DNA from 2 places in the Virgibacillus siamensis genome. Region 1 is predicted to be linked to the other one. Evidence: riboswitches for the same ligand, from Rfam matches in the RefSeq annotation. Region 1 holds a riboswitch; the other holds the start of a gene.
What was found. Region 1 has a riboswitch for S-adenosylmethionine ahead of B1K71_RS17945 (PLP-dependent aspartate aminotransferase family protein). Riboswitches for the same ligand answer to the same signal wherever they lie in the genome.

Region 1 (7,570 bases):
CCAGCCGGGATGCGAGTCCCTTGTCATATAAAAAAGCATTAACTTCAAAATTCAGGCGAAAACTGCGCACATCAATATTTGCTGTCCCGACAGAGGCAATTTTACCATCCACCACGATCGTCTTGGCATGCAGGAAGCCATTTTGATAAATATACACTTCAGCACCTGCGTTAAGCAAATCCCCTATATAGGACAATGTTGCCCAATAAACGAATGGATGATCCGGCTTGTTCGGGATCATGAGCCGCACATGCACCCCTGACAGTGCTGCAATCCGAAGTGCATCCTTTAAGCTTTCATCCGGGATAAAATACGGTGTCTGGATATAAATATACTCCTTGGCCGACATAATCATTTTTATATACCCGTTTTTAATCTGCTCCCAATCTGAATCCGGTCCGCTCGAAACAATCTGAATACCAACGTCTCCGCTGACCTGCCCTTTGTAGAACCTGTCCGCATATCCGATGTGATTCCGGGATGCCTGATTCCAGTCAAGAACAAACCGGGTCTGCATATTATTAACGGCATCTCCGCTGATGCGCAAATGTGTATCGCGCCAATAGCCGAATTTACGGTTTTTCCCGAGATACTCATCACCAATATTGAAACCGCCGATATAGCCGATCTTTCCATCAATAATGGCCAGTTTCCGATGGTTCCGGTAATTGATTTTAAAGTTTACTTTGGGAATCTTCGGTGGAAAAAAGGACTCAACCTTTGCCCCTGATTTTCGCAGCCGGTTGATAAACTTTCTGCTGATTCCCCGTGAACCCATATCATCATAAAGCACCCGCACTTCTACACCCTGATTCGCCTTTTTAATCAGGACATTGGCTATTTTCTGGCCGAGTTCATCATGGCGCAATATGTAATAGAGCAAGTGAATATGGTCCTTCGCGTTTTCAAGATCCTGCAGCAGAGCATCGAATTTCTTTTTCCCGTCCGTAAAAATTTCCACACTGTTATCCTGCGTAAAAATCGCATCATCATTACGTAAATGCAGGTAAAAAAGATCCTTGAATTCGATTAGCTCTTTATGCTTAAAGAAGAAGCGGTTCTCCTCTATCGCCCTGAGCTGATGCTGGACTGCTTTCTTCACCCCTAGCTTACTCTTTGTGTCCCATGTAAAAATACGCTGGGAGCTGATTTTTTTTCCAAAAATTAAATATAAAAAGAATCCTGCAATCGGAATAAAAAGCAATACCATCAGCCAAGCCCATGTTGAACTGGGATCTTTTCGCTCCAAAAAGATAATTGTCATTGCGAGCACAAAGTTCGAAATGAGTATTAACCCTAATAAAATCGATGTAATGCTCATACGCAGTTCTCCTCTCGCCCCGCAGTCACAGTAACCATAATATAGCATAAATTATGGATTTACGTTAGTGCCCTATTCTTTCTATTCCCGGACAGCGCATTTATCATTCCAACAATTTTAACGTTTTGACTGATAACCTTGCAAAAGTGGCTGATAAACAAGACAATGTGACTGATAAACTAAGCAAGGTGACCGATAAAAGCCCCAATCTGACTGATAACATTTTACGGCCGGTGTTCGATCACACATCCCGCCAAAAAATATTAATCCGGGTCCAAGCCAATCCCCTTTTTTTCCAAAAAGAAAACACGTCCGCTTGTACAGACGTGTATAGCACCTTTATAGCTGGTTGAGTGCTTGTTCTAAATCAGTCCAGATATCTTCCCAGTTTTCCAAGCCGACGGAAAGGCGAATCAATTGATCGGTGATGCCCATATTAAGACGTGCATCTTCCGGCACTACCGCATGTGTCATTGTTGCCGGATGCTGGATCAATGTCTCCGTATCACCCAGACTTACCGCCAGTTTTAAAAATGTAAGATGGTTTAGAAACTGCTGTGCATCTTTTTTTGTTCCTTTTACTTCAAAGGAAATTAATCCGCCGCCGCGTTTCATCTGTTTTTTACAGATGGCGTTGTCCGGATTGCTTTCATCACCTGGATAATAAATATGATCGACGTTCGGATGGTTACGCAGTTTGTCAAAAATTTTCTCTGCATTGTCACAGTGACGATCAAGGCGGAGCGGCAATGTTTTTAACCCGCGGAGCAGCAGCCAGGCATCCATTGGTGCCATTATGCCGCCAATATCTTTTTGTGTGGTCATCGCCACCTCATCGAGGAAATCTTTTTTACCGACAGCAAGGCCTGCCACAACATCCCCGTGCCCGCCGATATATTTCGTTGCACTGTGCAGCACAACATCACAGCCCAATTCCAGCGGGCGCTGCAAATACGGTGATGAAAATGTATTGTCAACAACAACAGGGATTTCGTGCTCCTTGGCAACTTCTGCCACCATCTGCAGATCAATCAGCTTCATCGTTGGATTAATTGGCGTTTCCACGTAAATACATGCTGTTTCCGGTTTAATAAGTGAACGAATTTCATCCTTTGTGCGCATATCGGAAAAATCATGCGTAATATTGTACTTGTCCTGCATCATGGATAAAAGACCATACGTACATCCGTACAGCCCGGATGAACAAAGCACATGATCATTCGCCTTCGTTAACGCAATCAGAATCGCAGAAACCGCGGCCATCCCCGATCCAAAAGCAAGGCCTCGTTCTCCGTTTTCCAGCGCCGCAATCCGCTCCTCCAGTACACTTACGGTTGGATTGCCAAGACGGGAGTACACATAACCGCCTTCTTCCCCGGCAAAACGGCGCTCCCCCTGTTCAGCAGAATCGAATGTATATGTCGACGTTTGAAAAAGCGGTGTCGCCAGGCTTCCAAGCATTTCCTTTGAATCATACCCTTCATGGATTACAGTCGTCTCAAAATGTTTATTTTCATGTGTCATGCAAAGTCCCCCCACTATTAAAATCTACTAAACCCATATACTACTATCATATTCGATTCAGCAACATTTCGAAAGCGTTTACCCTGATTTTTTCAAGTCGCCCCAATTGCTTTTACCGAAAAAAGAAACTAAACTTAGCTTATTTAGAAATTCGACAAGCGTCTGGCACCACTCGAAATTTGTCGAATACGGAAAATTTTTGACAGGGGGGTTGTGAGATGGATCAGGAAAATAAATTGGGGATTATATATGCTGCGGTTGCTTACACGCTTTGGGGGTTTCTGCCGATTTACTGGAAACTGGTCCAGGATGTTCCCGCTGACGAAATATTGGCACACCGCATTTTATGGTCATTTATTTTTATGGTTATCATCGTACTGGCATCGGGAAAGCTTAAGCCATTTTTGAAGGAATGCAGCATCATTTTCCATGATAAAAAGAAGCTTATTGGTATTTCAGCAGCTTCGGTCATTATCAGCATCAACTGGCTGACGTTTATCTGGGCAGTGAACAGTGACCATGTTGTCCAGGCAAGCCTCGGTTATTACATAAACCCGCTGGTCAGTATTTTGCTTGGTATGCTTGTACTGAAAGAGTCGCTTAGCAGGCGGCAATTAATCTCATTCATTCTTGCAGCAATCGGGGTCATCAATCTAACGATCAGTTTCGGTGTTTTCCCATGGGTCTCACTTGTACTGGCCTTCAGTTTTGGCCTGTACGGACTGTTGAAAAAAATGGTCGATGTCAGCGCCATGTTCGGGTTGACAATCGAAACGATGCTCGTAACACCAATTGCACTGCTGTATTTAATATTCATTCCGGACAGTACGCTGTCACCGGCGACAATGTTTTCCGGAAGCGGTGCCCTGTTGTTCGGTGCGGGTGTCGCCACTGCCATCCCGCTTCTGCTGTTTGCTGCCGGTGCTAAACGGATCCCGCTTTCCATGGTCGGGTTTTTGCAATACATCGCACCAACGCTAATGCTAATTCTTGGCGTCTTCCTGTATCATGAAACATTTACACAGGCACATCTGATTTCATTTGTATTTATCTGGGTGGCGCTGATCATTTACATGGCATCATCCCGGCATAAAAAAACGGTTCGCCAGAAAGAATTATAAAATTTTTTTAAAAATATGTTGACGTACCGAACGAATCATGTATATAATGTTCATTAAATTAATTGAATTTACAATTTCATCTCTTATCAAGAGCGGCGGAGGGAATAGGCCCTGTGAAGCCCGGCAACCTAAAAGCATGCGTGCTTAGTAAGGTGCTAAATCCTACAGGTCAATTACGATCTGGAAGATAAGAGGAGGTCCGTTACATACACGCCCTCTTCTTAGGAAGAGGGCTTTTTATTTACCCTCTTTCTCCAGATAAAATTCAAAGGAGGAATTATTCATGTCAAATTATCAACTTTTCAACCAGGAAACAAATCTGCTTCACGGTGGACAGGAGCCTGATCCGACAACAGGATCCCGTGCAGTTCCAATCTATCAAACTACTTCCTATGTATTTCGCGATACAGAGCACGCACAAAATCTGTTTGGTCTGCAGGAACCCGGTAATATCTATAGCAGGATTATGAACCCGACCGTTGATGCATTCGAGCAGCGGATTGCATTACTGGAAGACGGGTCAGCCGCAGTTGCCACTTCATCCGGTATGGCTGCGATTACCCTTTCCATTTTAAATATCGCCGGCAGCGGTGATGAAATCATTGCCGACAGCAATTTATACGGCGGAACGTATAATTTATTCGCCAATACACTGCCACGATACGGGATTGACGTAAAATTTGTCGATGGAACAGATTTGGATCAGATCCGCAATGCAATAACACCGAAAACAAAAGCCATCTTCGGTGAAATAATTACGAATCCAAGTCTGAACGTTCTGGAGGTCGAAAAAATTGCAGAAATTGCGCATGCCAATGATATTCCACTGATTATTGACAACACGTTTGCTACACCATATGTTACAAAACCACTGGCATGGGGTGCAGATATTGTAGTCCACTCGGCAACAAAATGGATTGGCGGTCATGGTACAGCTATCGGCGGCGTCGCAATTGACGGTGGCAGGTTTGACTGGACTAAAGGAAAATTCCCTGGTTTCACAGAACCGGATGAAAGTTATAATGGCATAAAATTCGCTGATCTTGGACCGGTTGCTTTTGCCACCAAACTGCGTGTACAACTGCTTCGCGATATCGGCGCATGTATCAGTCCGCAGAATGCATTCCTTTTATTGCAAGGACTTGAAACACTGCACCTGAGAGTTGAACGTCATAATCAAAATGCCGAGGAAGTTGCGGCATTCCTGCAAAACCACCCAGCTGTTGAATGGGTAAATTACCCGGGATTGAAAGATCATCCATCCCATCAGGCTGCACAGAAATATTTGCAAAATGGGTATGGATCCGTTATTACATTTGGCATTAAAGGCGGACGCGATGCCGGAAGAAAAGCAATTGACGGTACGACAATCTGGTCACACGTTGCCAATGTCGGTGATGCTAAATCACTGATCATTCATCCGGCATCAACAACGCACCAGCAACTGGGAGCAGAAGATCTGAAGCAAAGCGGTGTTACAGAAGAATTGATTCGCCTGTCAATCGGCCTTGAATCAACAAAAGATATTTTGGCAGATCTCGACCAGGCCATTTCAAATGCCGCCGGTGTTGAAAAGGCCATTCAGCCAACAGAAGCGGATGCAGTCAAATGGCTCCTGTCATCTCCATTTAACCGGGAAAACGGACTTCGTAAAAAAGTTATTGCCGTTTATGGCGCAAGTTCATTTGATAAGCTTGATCAATTAGGCTTCCAAGTGGTAACTGTCGGTGAGCAAGGTGACTATCCGACATTAGTGGATATTCCATTTGAAGTGGATGCTGCAGCAACCAATGATCAGGCACTGCCACCTGAGTCAATTGAACAATTTATTAATAAAGAAGGTAAAATTCTCTGGGTGGAAAACCCGAACGGAAGTGACGCGACATTGGAAAATGCAAGAGCTGCAGGTATCACGGTTATATCCGGAAAAGATGCCTATCAGGAAGCTCTTAAACTGCGCGGCGGCAAAACGGAGGACGTTTTTGCAAATGCATAAGCAGCGTTAGCGAACAGGATGTCTATTCATGGTTGGTCGTTTTCGGCTAAAGGTCGATATTTCTTCCTGTATGGTTGATACTGCGGCCCGTTCGGTTGATTTCCCATCCGGAATGGTTTATATACACGCATTACGGTTGATATGCTGCTGCAGCGGTTGGATTTTTTCAAAGGCTGCGGCATATCACCGTTGATCTTAGACGAAGGGAGACTTGATTGATGAAACCGATTCATGTGGCGTTAATCGGACTGGGAACTGTCGGATGCGGGGTCTACCAAACCCTCCACATCCATAAAAAGCGGCTGGAAATGCAGCTCGGTGCACCGATACACCTGTCAACGGTTGTAATCGAAAATCCGGAAAAACATCAAAAGATCGGAGCAAAGACCCCCATTTCAACGGATATTTCCGATATTCTATATAACCCGGAAATTGATGTTGTATTTGAGGCAATCAACGGAAAAGAGCCTGCTTTTACCTATCTCAAGCAATGCATTGAAGCAGGAAAACATGTGATTACGGCCAATAAAGAAATGTTTGCCGCACATGGTAATGAGCTGAAAGCACTCGCTAAACTTCACGATGTACAGATTGGATATGATGCAACGACAGCAGGTGGAATTCCAATCATCCAGTCAATTCGTCAACTGTTCAAAGCCAACCAGATTAAGGAGGTACAGGCAATTTTGAACGGAACGACGAACTATATTCTGACTGAAATGCGGGAAAATGGGCTCCCCTTCTCCACTGCATTGAAGCAGGCACAAAAGTGGGGATATGCAGAGGCAGATCCAACGAATGACATCGAAGGATATGATGCCTTTTTCAAACTGATGATTCTCAGTGATCTTATTTTTAATAAGCAGCCTGATCCGGAGCACATTAAACGAACCGGTATTACCGATGTAACGGCCGAAGCTATTCAGCAGGCAAAACATGAAGGTAAACGGATCAAACATATCGCATCAATCAAGTACGACCAGACCGGAAATCTAACCGCCGAAGTTGAACTTGCAGCTGTCCCGGAAAGACACCCGCTGTACGCTGTCGAAGGTGTGGATAATGCGATTCACCTGAAAGCCGACATCGTTGGTGATATTACCCTAACTGGTCCCGGTGCCGGTGCATTCCCAACCGCCAGCGCAATGCTGGAGGATTTTTGCATGATTGTAAGTCAAAAGCCGGCCCCCCTTCCTATTAGTTAATCTGAAAATCGTCTTCCCAAGGGAGACGATTTTTTCATTCCGTTTACAAAAAATCACCCCCTCCCTCACAAATGCGTTTACACTTTTGCCTATCCTGCATAAAATGTTAATAAATCGAAACATGATTTTGCTATACTTGCCTGTATAATCGGGTACATATATAGTATTGTAATGAATACATACAGGAAGAATCCAGCATAGGTGTGAGTGATTTGAAAAAAAGATACATTTTCACTATATTGGTTATACTGCTTATAGGCTTCGGATTTTTAATAGTTATGAATCTGCCCGATCAGGACTTAAACAATAAAGTGGATCATCCACTGCAAAATCAGGAGAAACTGGAAAAAAAATCAGATCAGAAAAAAACCCCGGATAAGAAGGAAGAAAAAAAGAACCAGTC
Region 2 (7,570 bases), 2.2 Mb from region 1:
CGAGGGAAGCCTTTCAGCAGCATTTATCGTCATATAAAGAAGAGATGGAAATTGATAAGGTACATTATGATTTTTTACATGGTGGATACCATGGGGAAGCACATCTGAAAAATAACCCCGATTTTCAATTTTACATTGGACAAAATCAGCGTACCGGTCAAATAGAAGATGGCTATGCATATCAGCGATTACGGGAGCGTGCCAACAAAATCGTTAATGCAATTGTGAATCGGTACCTCCCAACTCGTCTGAAGCCCGGACCGGAAGTTGAAATAACCAATTTTGAACAAAAAGCCCTCGAAATCAATATAGTTACCGAAGCAGCAGTTGATAATCAGGTTAAGAAAAAAATTAAACAGGCTATTATTCAAAGCGGTTTTAAGCCGGACCAGCTTATGTTTGCGGTGAAGAGGAGGGGAAGGGACTAAACACACTGCCCAGATATCATACATAGGATAATCTGATAAACCAGTGAAAGGAAGAGGTATATGTATTATTTTCCTGATATGCAGCCATATCATTATTCTCACCCGTATGCTATGCCGGTCTGTAACTGTGAAAGGCAGTATGCTTATTGGATGGATCCTTATTACGAGATGGAGGCAAGTTATTATGGTTACTTAAACCATCCTTCTGCAAACGATGAAGCGCGCATTCGCTTAAAGGATCATGGAAGAGAACCGTATGTAGTCGATATTGAGGAGGCCGCTAAGAAAAATAAAAACTTCCGTACGACACTGTGGACTGGGGATCATCTGCAGTTAACAGTGATGCGTATTGAAATTGGTGAAGATATCGGGCTGGAAATGCACCCGGATGTTGATCAGTTTTTGCGTATTGAAGAAGGGCAGGCTGTTGTTCGCATGGGGGATGCGCAAGATCATTTGTATTTGGAAGAAAAGATTGATGACGATAATGCAGTTGTTGTACCAGCCGGCACATGGCATAATATTATCAATATCGGTCGGCGGCCGCTAAAACTCTACACTATCTACGCTCCACCCGAGCATCCATTTGGCACCGTTCATAAAACCAAGGCCGATGCAATTGCGGCTGAGGAAGGATAGAAAGGACAGCGCGCTCTGAATAAAAGCGCGCTTTTACATATACAGGAACTTTGAAGCAATTATATAATGAACATATCGTGTAAGGGGATGAAAAAGGATGAAACAAAATAAATACGATGATGTGAGGTTTTTTTCCGCGTATGAGCGGATGCCGCGATCAATTGACGGGCTTGAAGGTGCGGGGGAGTGGCCGGTATTGAAATCACTACTGCCGGAATTTCGGAAAAAGCAGGTTCTGGATTTGGGATGCGGATTCGGCTGGCATTGCCGGTATGCCCGCGAGCAACAGGCAAGTTCTGTGACAGGAGTGGATATTTCGGAAAAGATGCTGGAGCGGGCGCGCGAAAAAACGAGGGATCCTGAGGTGCACTATATCCATTCTTCTATCGAGGACATCCGTTTTGATGCTGCAACGTTCGATATTGTGATAAGTTCATTGGCGTTTCACTATATCCAATCATTTAAGGGAATTGCCGATAAAGTCTACGGTTTGTTAAAGCCTGGCGGAGATTTTGTTTTTTCGGTGGAACATCCTATATTTACTTCACGAAACGAGCAGGATTGGTGTTATGATCAACAAGGTGATCGTCTGCACTGGCCGGTTGATCATTATCAGTCAGAAGGAATACGGCATACTTCATTTTTGTCGGAGAATGTTTTGAAGTATCATCGTACTTTTTCAAGCTATGTTAATGCGCTGATCAGTGCCGGGTTTGGAATTAAGTCTATAAAGGAACCTGCCCCAACGGAAGAAATGTTAAGGACAAACCCGAACATGAAAGATGAAGACCGGAGACCGATGTTTTTGATTATTGCGGCAAACAAATAAGGAGGCCGGGACATATTAGAATCGTGTGATCCAAAAGACGAACAATAGGGAATTTCAATGTAAAACACTTTTGTCCCAGCCTCTGTAAGATTGGAATAAACTAGTCATTTAATAGGTTTTCGGGATTCAATCCTTCAAGCTCCGGTAATACAAAGCGTCCGTCTTTTCTAATTAAAACATCATCAAAGTAAATTTCACCGCCGCCATATTCGGGTGTTTGGATTAATACCATATCCCAATGAATTTGGGATTCGTTGCCGTTATTTGCGTTATCATATGCTTTGCCGGGAGTGAAATGGATACTGCCGGCAATTTTTTCATCGAATAAAATATCTCCCATTGGTTTGGTGATTTTTGGGTTTAATCCGATTGCAAATTCACCAATGTAGAGAGCCCCTTCATCAGTATCAAAAATTTGTTTGATTTTATCTGGCTGATCGGAAGTTGCCTCAACAATCTTTCCATTTTCAAAGGTAAGCGTAACATCTTTATAAGTTGTGCCAAAATATGGGCAAGGTGTATTATAGCTGATTTTGCCGTTTACGGAATCTCGAACCGGTGCTGTATAAATTTCCCCGTCAGGCACATTCCTGTGACCTGCACATGGAACTGCCGGAATATCTTTTATTGAGAATGATAAATTCGTGCCGGGAGAAACAATTTTCACACGGTCGGTTTCTTCCATTAATTTAACAAGTGGGGTCATTTTTTCAGCCATCTTTTGATAATCGACGTTTGTTGTTACATCAAACAAATACGATTCAAATCCCTTTGTGCTCTTGCCTGCCTTTTGTGCATTAGCAGGGGTTGGATGCTTAAACAAAACCCAGCGAAGATTATTGGTCATATAATTATTGGAAGGTTTAAGCGCTTCCATTAAACTTCCGAGTTGCTCGGGAGGTATATCGGAGAATTCCGCATCATTATCCTCTCCTTCAATGGCAATTACGGCATCAATGTCCCGGTATCGTTGCATATGCCAGTCGTTCATGGTACTTATTTGTTCAACAGTTGCATTTTCGATCAGTGCCTTCATTACTTCGTTGTCATTTAGTTCCACATATGGATAAGCCCCCACACGATATGCCTCTTCCACCAGGGTAATGGCAAGATCTTTCGCACCAGCGTAAGCCGCGATAAGTACCTTTTCTTCTTTCTTAAGCCCCAATGAATGGTTGATTAATAGTTTTGCCGCTTTCCTTAAATTTTCCTCTTTCACAATATAAAACCTCCCAGTATTTGTATTTATAGTATAACAATAGCCTATTTGATGTCTTTACCAAATACCATGGAGGCTGATTTTATCTCCAACTTAAGGCTGAATTCCGATGAAATGTAAAAGGACCAGGTAATTAAGCCTGATTTGTTGTATTGAAGCGAATCTTCGGGAGAAAGAGGTGCAGTTTTGAAAAATATAGCCCAAATAAAGTTTCTTGAAACCTTAACAGGAAAAAATCGTAACTGTGTATACAGCTGTCATCAAAAACTAAAGGACCAAGCATACTAGCTTGGCCCGTCAATTTATGCTTCTTTTGTATTTTGATTTTTGCCTGTGTCTGTTTTGACGCCGGTGGAAAATCGCGGGTAACCAGCAACAATTGCAATTACACCGGCTATTCCGAGCAATACCGGATAGATGCAGTATGGCATGATGGAAACAGGGGAGATGGATGCAACACCGGCAACCGCGAGCAATTGTGCACCATACGGTAAAATCCCCTGAAATGCACTTGCAAAAATATCCAGAACACTAGCTGATCGTCGCGGGTCGACACCGAACCGTTCTGAAATCTGTTTGACTAGCGGACCAACACTGATAATAGAGATTGTGTTGTTGGCTGTTGATACATCAAAGGCGCTGACAAGTCCGGCAATTCCTGCTTCGGCACCTTTTCGTGTTTTAATTCGATTGCTGATAGCATGAAGCATGAAGTCAATTCCGCCGTTTACACGGATTAGTTCGACTAAACCTCCTAGTAAAATCGATAACAGGGATAGTTCCTGCATGCCGGCCATGCCGTCGCCAAGCAAGTTCAGGAATCCCATGCCGTCGAATTTACCGTAAAACAGTCCAATGATTCCGGCGAAAATGGTACCGCCGATTAAGACATAGATGACATTGACACCGGCAATCGCAAATACAAGTACGGCAAGATATGGCAATACTTTTATCAGGTCATATGGGTGATTTCCGCTGACCCCGCCGCTTGCATCAAGTGTCATTACTCCGAAAATTACAGCTGTTACAATTGCAGCGGGAAGTGCGATATAAACGTTCACCTTAAATTTATCACTCATTTTAACAGCCTGTGTTCGAACCGCCGCAATGGTCGTATCGGAAATCATCGACAAGTTATCACCGAACATGGCACCACTGATAATTGCACCCATAATCAAGGCAGTACTCATACCGGTCTGATCAGCAAGTCCGGCACCGATTGGGGCAAGCGCAACGACCGTGCCGACGGATGTCCCCATTGAAATGGATATAAAGCAGCCGATTATAAACAACCCGACAATTAACAGGTTTTCCGGTAAGAAAGTTAAACCGAGATTAACGGTTGATTCAACTGCTCCAACACCCTCAGCGACAGCAGCAAATGCACCGGCAAGCAGGTAAATTATGACCATCAGCATAATGTTGGGATGACCTGCACCTTTTGTCAGGTGGTCAAGTTTATCTTTAAACGCCATTTTCCGGTTCATAAACAGTGCGAATAAAACGGCAATGAATACTGCAACAAGTACGGGCAGTTTATAAAAGTCGCCATTTATAAGACCGGATCCGATAAATAACAGTAAAAAAATGATAAAAGGCAGTAACGCAAAAGGATTTCCTTTATTAATTTTTGTTGTGTTCATTCCAATCTCCCCCTTGATGAATGTAAGTGTGTTAGGAATTCTGGGGTTATTGCTATCATGTCGATTCAACATCTGGACTGTGCAATAAAACCTGTACAAAAACAAAAAACCTTCCGTCTTGGAAGGAGATTATAGAATATCTTATCTTCCAAAACGCATATATAGCGGTTTGCTGGAATTGGCACCTTGCAGTTATTTGCGCAGGTTGCCGGGCTTCACAGGGCCAGATCCCTCAGCCACTCTGGATAAGTGGTGTATTTAATTGGATGATAGTCAGTTTAGTACAATTCATGAAATGTGTCAATCGTAATATGTTGAAAATGGGGGGAGTGTCATGAAGGTACGGAATAAATTGCCGAAGATGAATGAAGCTGTACATGTGGAACTGATTCAAAATGGCTGGAAGGAAATGAAAGTACCCCAAAGTTTGACAGTGGCTATTCTTTTATCAATTCCGTTTATGATACTGAATGGAATTGCAGCCCTTTGGATGATAAATCTTTTTTCCGGTATTACATTAAATGAATTTGGTATGACAACGCAGCAGGATTCATTAACAATTACCGTTAACCTGGGAATTATACTCTTAATATTCTTATTGGTCTTCATCCATGAATTACTCCATTTGATTTTCATACCAAACTTTCTCAGATCCGAAAACACGACGATTGGACTCACACTATTTGGCGGGTATGTAGCAACGGAAGAAGTGATTACAAAATCGAGGTACATCATTATTACTGTTGCTCCTTTTATTATTATTTCCATGCTATTACCAATGGTGCTGGGAATAATTGGAGCACTAACACCATCCATGAAGCTTCTGATATTCGTTAACGCTATGGCATCGTCAGTTGATATCCTGAATCTCATGTTCATATTAATCAACATTCCAAGGAAAGCCATCATAACAAATAACGGGACAAAAACTTATTGGAAACGAAGTAATTAACTGTGATTTAAAGCCCGATAAAAGAAAAAATTGAAATTGATAGTTCAGATTAATGCCGGGGTGGTTATTTTTTCTGTGGATGTTATGCTTTATGTTAGATGAATTTTTAGAAAGCCGTGTTACTCTTCAAAGGCCAAGTAACGCGGCTGTACTGGTTTATATATGTGAAATTCAGGAGGAAAATAAAGTATGGATAATTATACGGTAAACACAGTTAAAGCACGTCCGGAATTAGTAGATGAATTCGATAAATTACATGGATTGGGCTGGGTAAAGTATATGAGCCAGGATCCCGTTGGTGTAACGTATTGGAGAAAATTATTTTCCTGCTTTCCCGAATTTCAATATCTTTTGTTCAATAAAGAATCACACCCTGTGGCGTGCGGTAATGCTATTCCATTTGATTGGGATGGTAGTGATGCGACTCTGCCGTCCGGTTGGGATGGTGTTTTTGAGAAAGGAATGACAGATTACAAATATCATAAATCCCCAAATTCGCTTTCAGCTCTGGCGATTGTCATTCACCCGGATTTCAGGGGGAAGGGGCTGAGTGGATTGATGGTCAGGGAAATGAAGGCTTTGGCTGTTGAACATAATCTGGATAAAATGGTCGCCCCTGTCAGGCCATCCTCAAAATCCAAGTATCCGCTAATACCTATGGATGAATACATTACTTGGTTGAGGGAAGATGCTACACCGTTTGATCCCTGGATTAGGACGCATTATAAATCCGGCGCTTCGATTATTAAAGTGGCGGAAAGGTCGATGGTTATTCCTGCTTCTGTTAAAAAATGGGAAGATTGGACAGGTTTGAAACTGCCCGCTTCAGGAAGATATGTCATAAAAGATGGCTTAGTACCGTTGAATGTCGATATTGCGGCTGATAAAGGTGTTTATATTGAGCCAAATGTTTGGATGCGACATTATTTGGATTACTAGCATAGATTACATCCCTTGAAACGTTTGCTGCTGTAATTCGTATCAATAATAAGAGGTGAAAGGTTTGAAAAAGTATTTCGTGTTTATCGTAAACTTTATCGTGTTGTATGGTTTGTTTCAAATTGTATCAGGCTTGGTTTTGACGTCATTATATAACCCTATGATTGGTACTCATCAGGAAACAGATTTTGGCAAATCCTTCATTCCATTCTTGTCCATGCTGCTTATCGCAACACTTTCTTACCTTGTATCGCAAAAAATAGGTCGAAATGTTTTTCAAAATGATACCGAACCGCATCCCGATAAATGAAACGGAGATGTGGTTTTTTAAAATTATAAGTTTGCAGTTTCCGTTATAGGTTATATGCTGTAAGAGAGAATGAAGGGCGGAGTGGTTATGAAATATGATTTTATAATTGCAGGCGGCGGGATCGCCGGGCTGACAGCGGCAATCATGTTGCAGCGGGAAGGTTTTCTGGTGACGGTTCTGGAGAAGACGGACGTATTAAAGGAAGTGGGTGCAGGACTCGGTTTAGGTGCTAATGCGTGGACAGTACTAAACCGGTTGGGAGTGATGGATGATCTTGAATCTGCGTCCCATTTATTGAATAAGATTGAATTTCTGGATCACAACGGAGATAAACTGAATACCATCGATATTTCAAAGCTCAATGAGCAATATGGGGTTGCTTATTTCACTGTTCACCGGGCAAAGCTGCAAATAGCGCTCGCTCATCATTTGAACGAAGGTACACTTCAACTTGGTAAACGAATTGTGAATGTGTCACAAAACATGGACACGATTACTGTGTTTTTGGACGATGGGTCGACTATGCAGGGGAATGGACTGATTGCAGCAGACGGAATTCATTCAACAGTGCGAAAAAGTCTGGTTCATAATGTGAAGCTGCGGTATGCCGG

Region 2: another riboswitch for S-adenosylmethionine. It lies ahead of B1K71_RS07490 (Na+/H+ antiporter NhaC family protein); the one in region 1 lies ahead of B1K71_RS17945 (PLP-dependent aspartate aminotransferase family protein).

Annotation. Positions count from the first base shown of each region.
Region 1 is NZ_FUIH01000007.1:2,943,045-2,950,614, forward strand. Features, by position in the region: gene cls (cardiolipin synthase) at 1-1,321, opposite strand, end outside; gene megL (methionine gamma-lyase) at 1,661-2,845, opposite strand; gene rarD (EamA family transporter RarD) at 3,064-3,966, shown strand; SAM riboswitch class I at 4,047-4,160, shown strand; gene B1K71_RS17945 (PLP-dependent aspartate aminotransferase family protein) at 4,250-5,962, shown strand; gene B1K71_RS20030 (hypothetical protein) at 5,991-6,155, shown strand; gene B1K71_RS17950 (homoserine dehydrogenase) at 6,181-7,167, shown strand; gene B1K71_RS17955 (SGNH/GDSL hydrolase family protein) at 7,380-7,570, shown strand, end outside.
Region 2 is NZ_FUIH01000007.1:769,249-776,818, forward strand. Features, by position in the region: gene B1K71_RS07470 (hypothetical protein) at 1-428, shown strand, start outside; gene B1K71_RS07475 (cupin domain-containing protein) at 489-1,067, shown strand; gene B1K71_RS07480 (class I SAM-dependent methyltransferase) at 1,165-1,896, shown strand; gene B1K71_RS07485 (aminopeptidase) at 1,997-3,115, opposite strand; gene B1K71_RS07490 (Na+/H+ antiporter NhaC family protein) at 3,418-4,758, opposite strand; SAM riboswitch class I at 4,897-5,010, opposite strand; gene B1K71_RS07495 (DUF3267 domain-containing protein) at 5,093-5,710, shown strand; gene B1K71_RS07500 (GNAT family N-acetyltransferase) at 5,900-6,649, shown strand; gene B1K71_RS07505 (hypothetical protein) at 6,714-6,959, shown strand; gene B1K71_RS07510 (FAD-dependent monooxygenase) at 7,047-7,570, shown strand, end outside.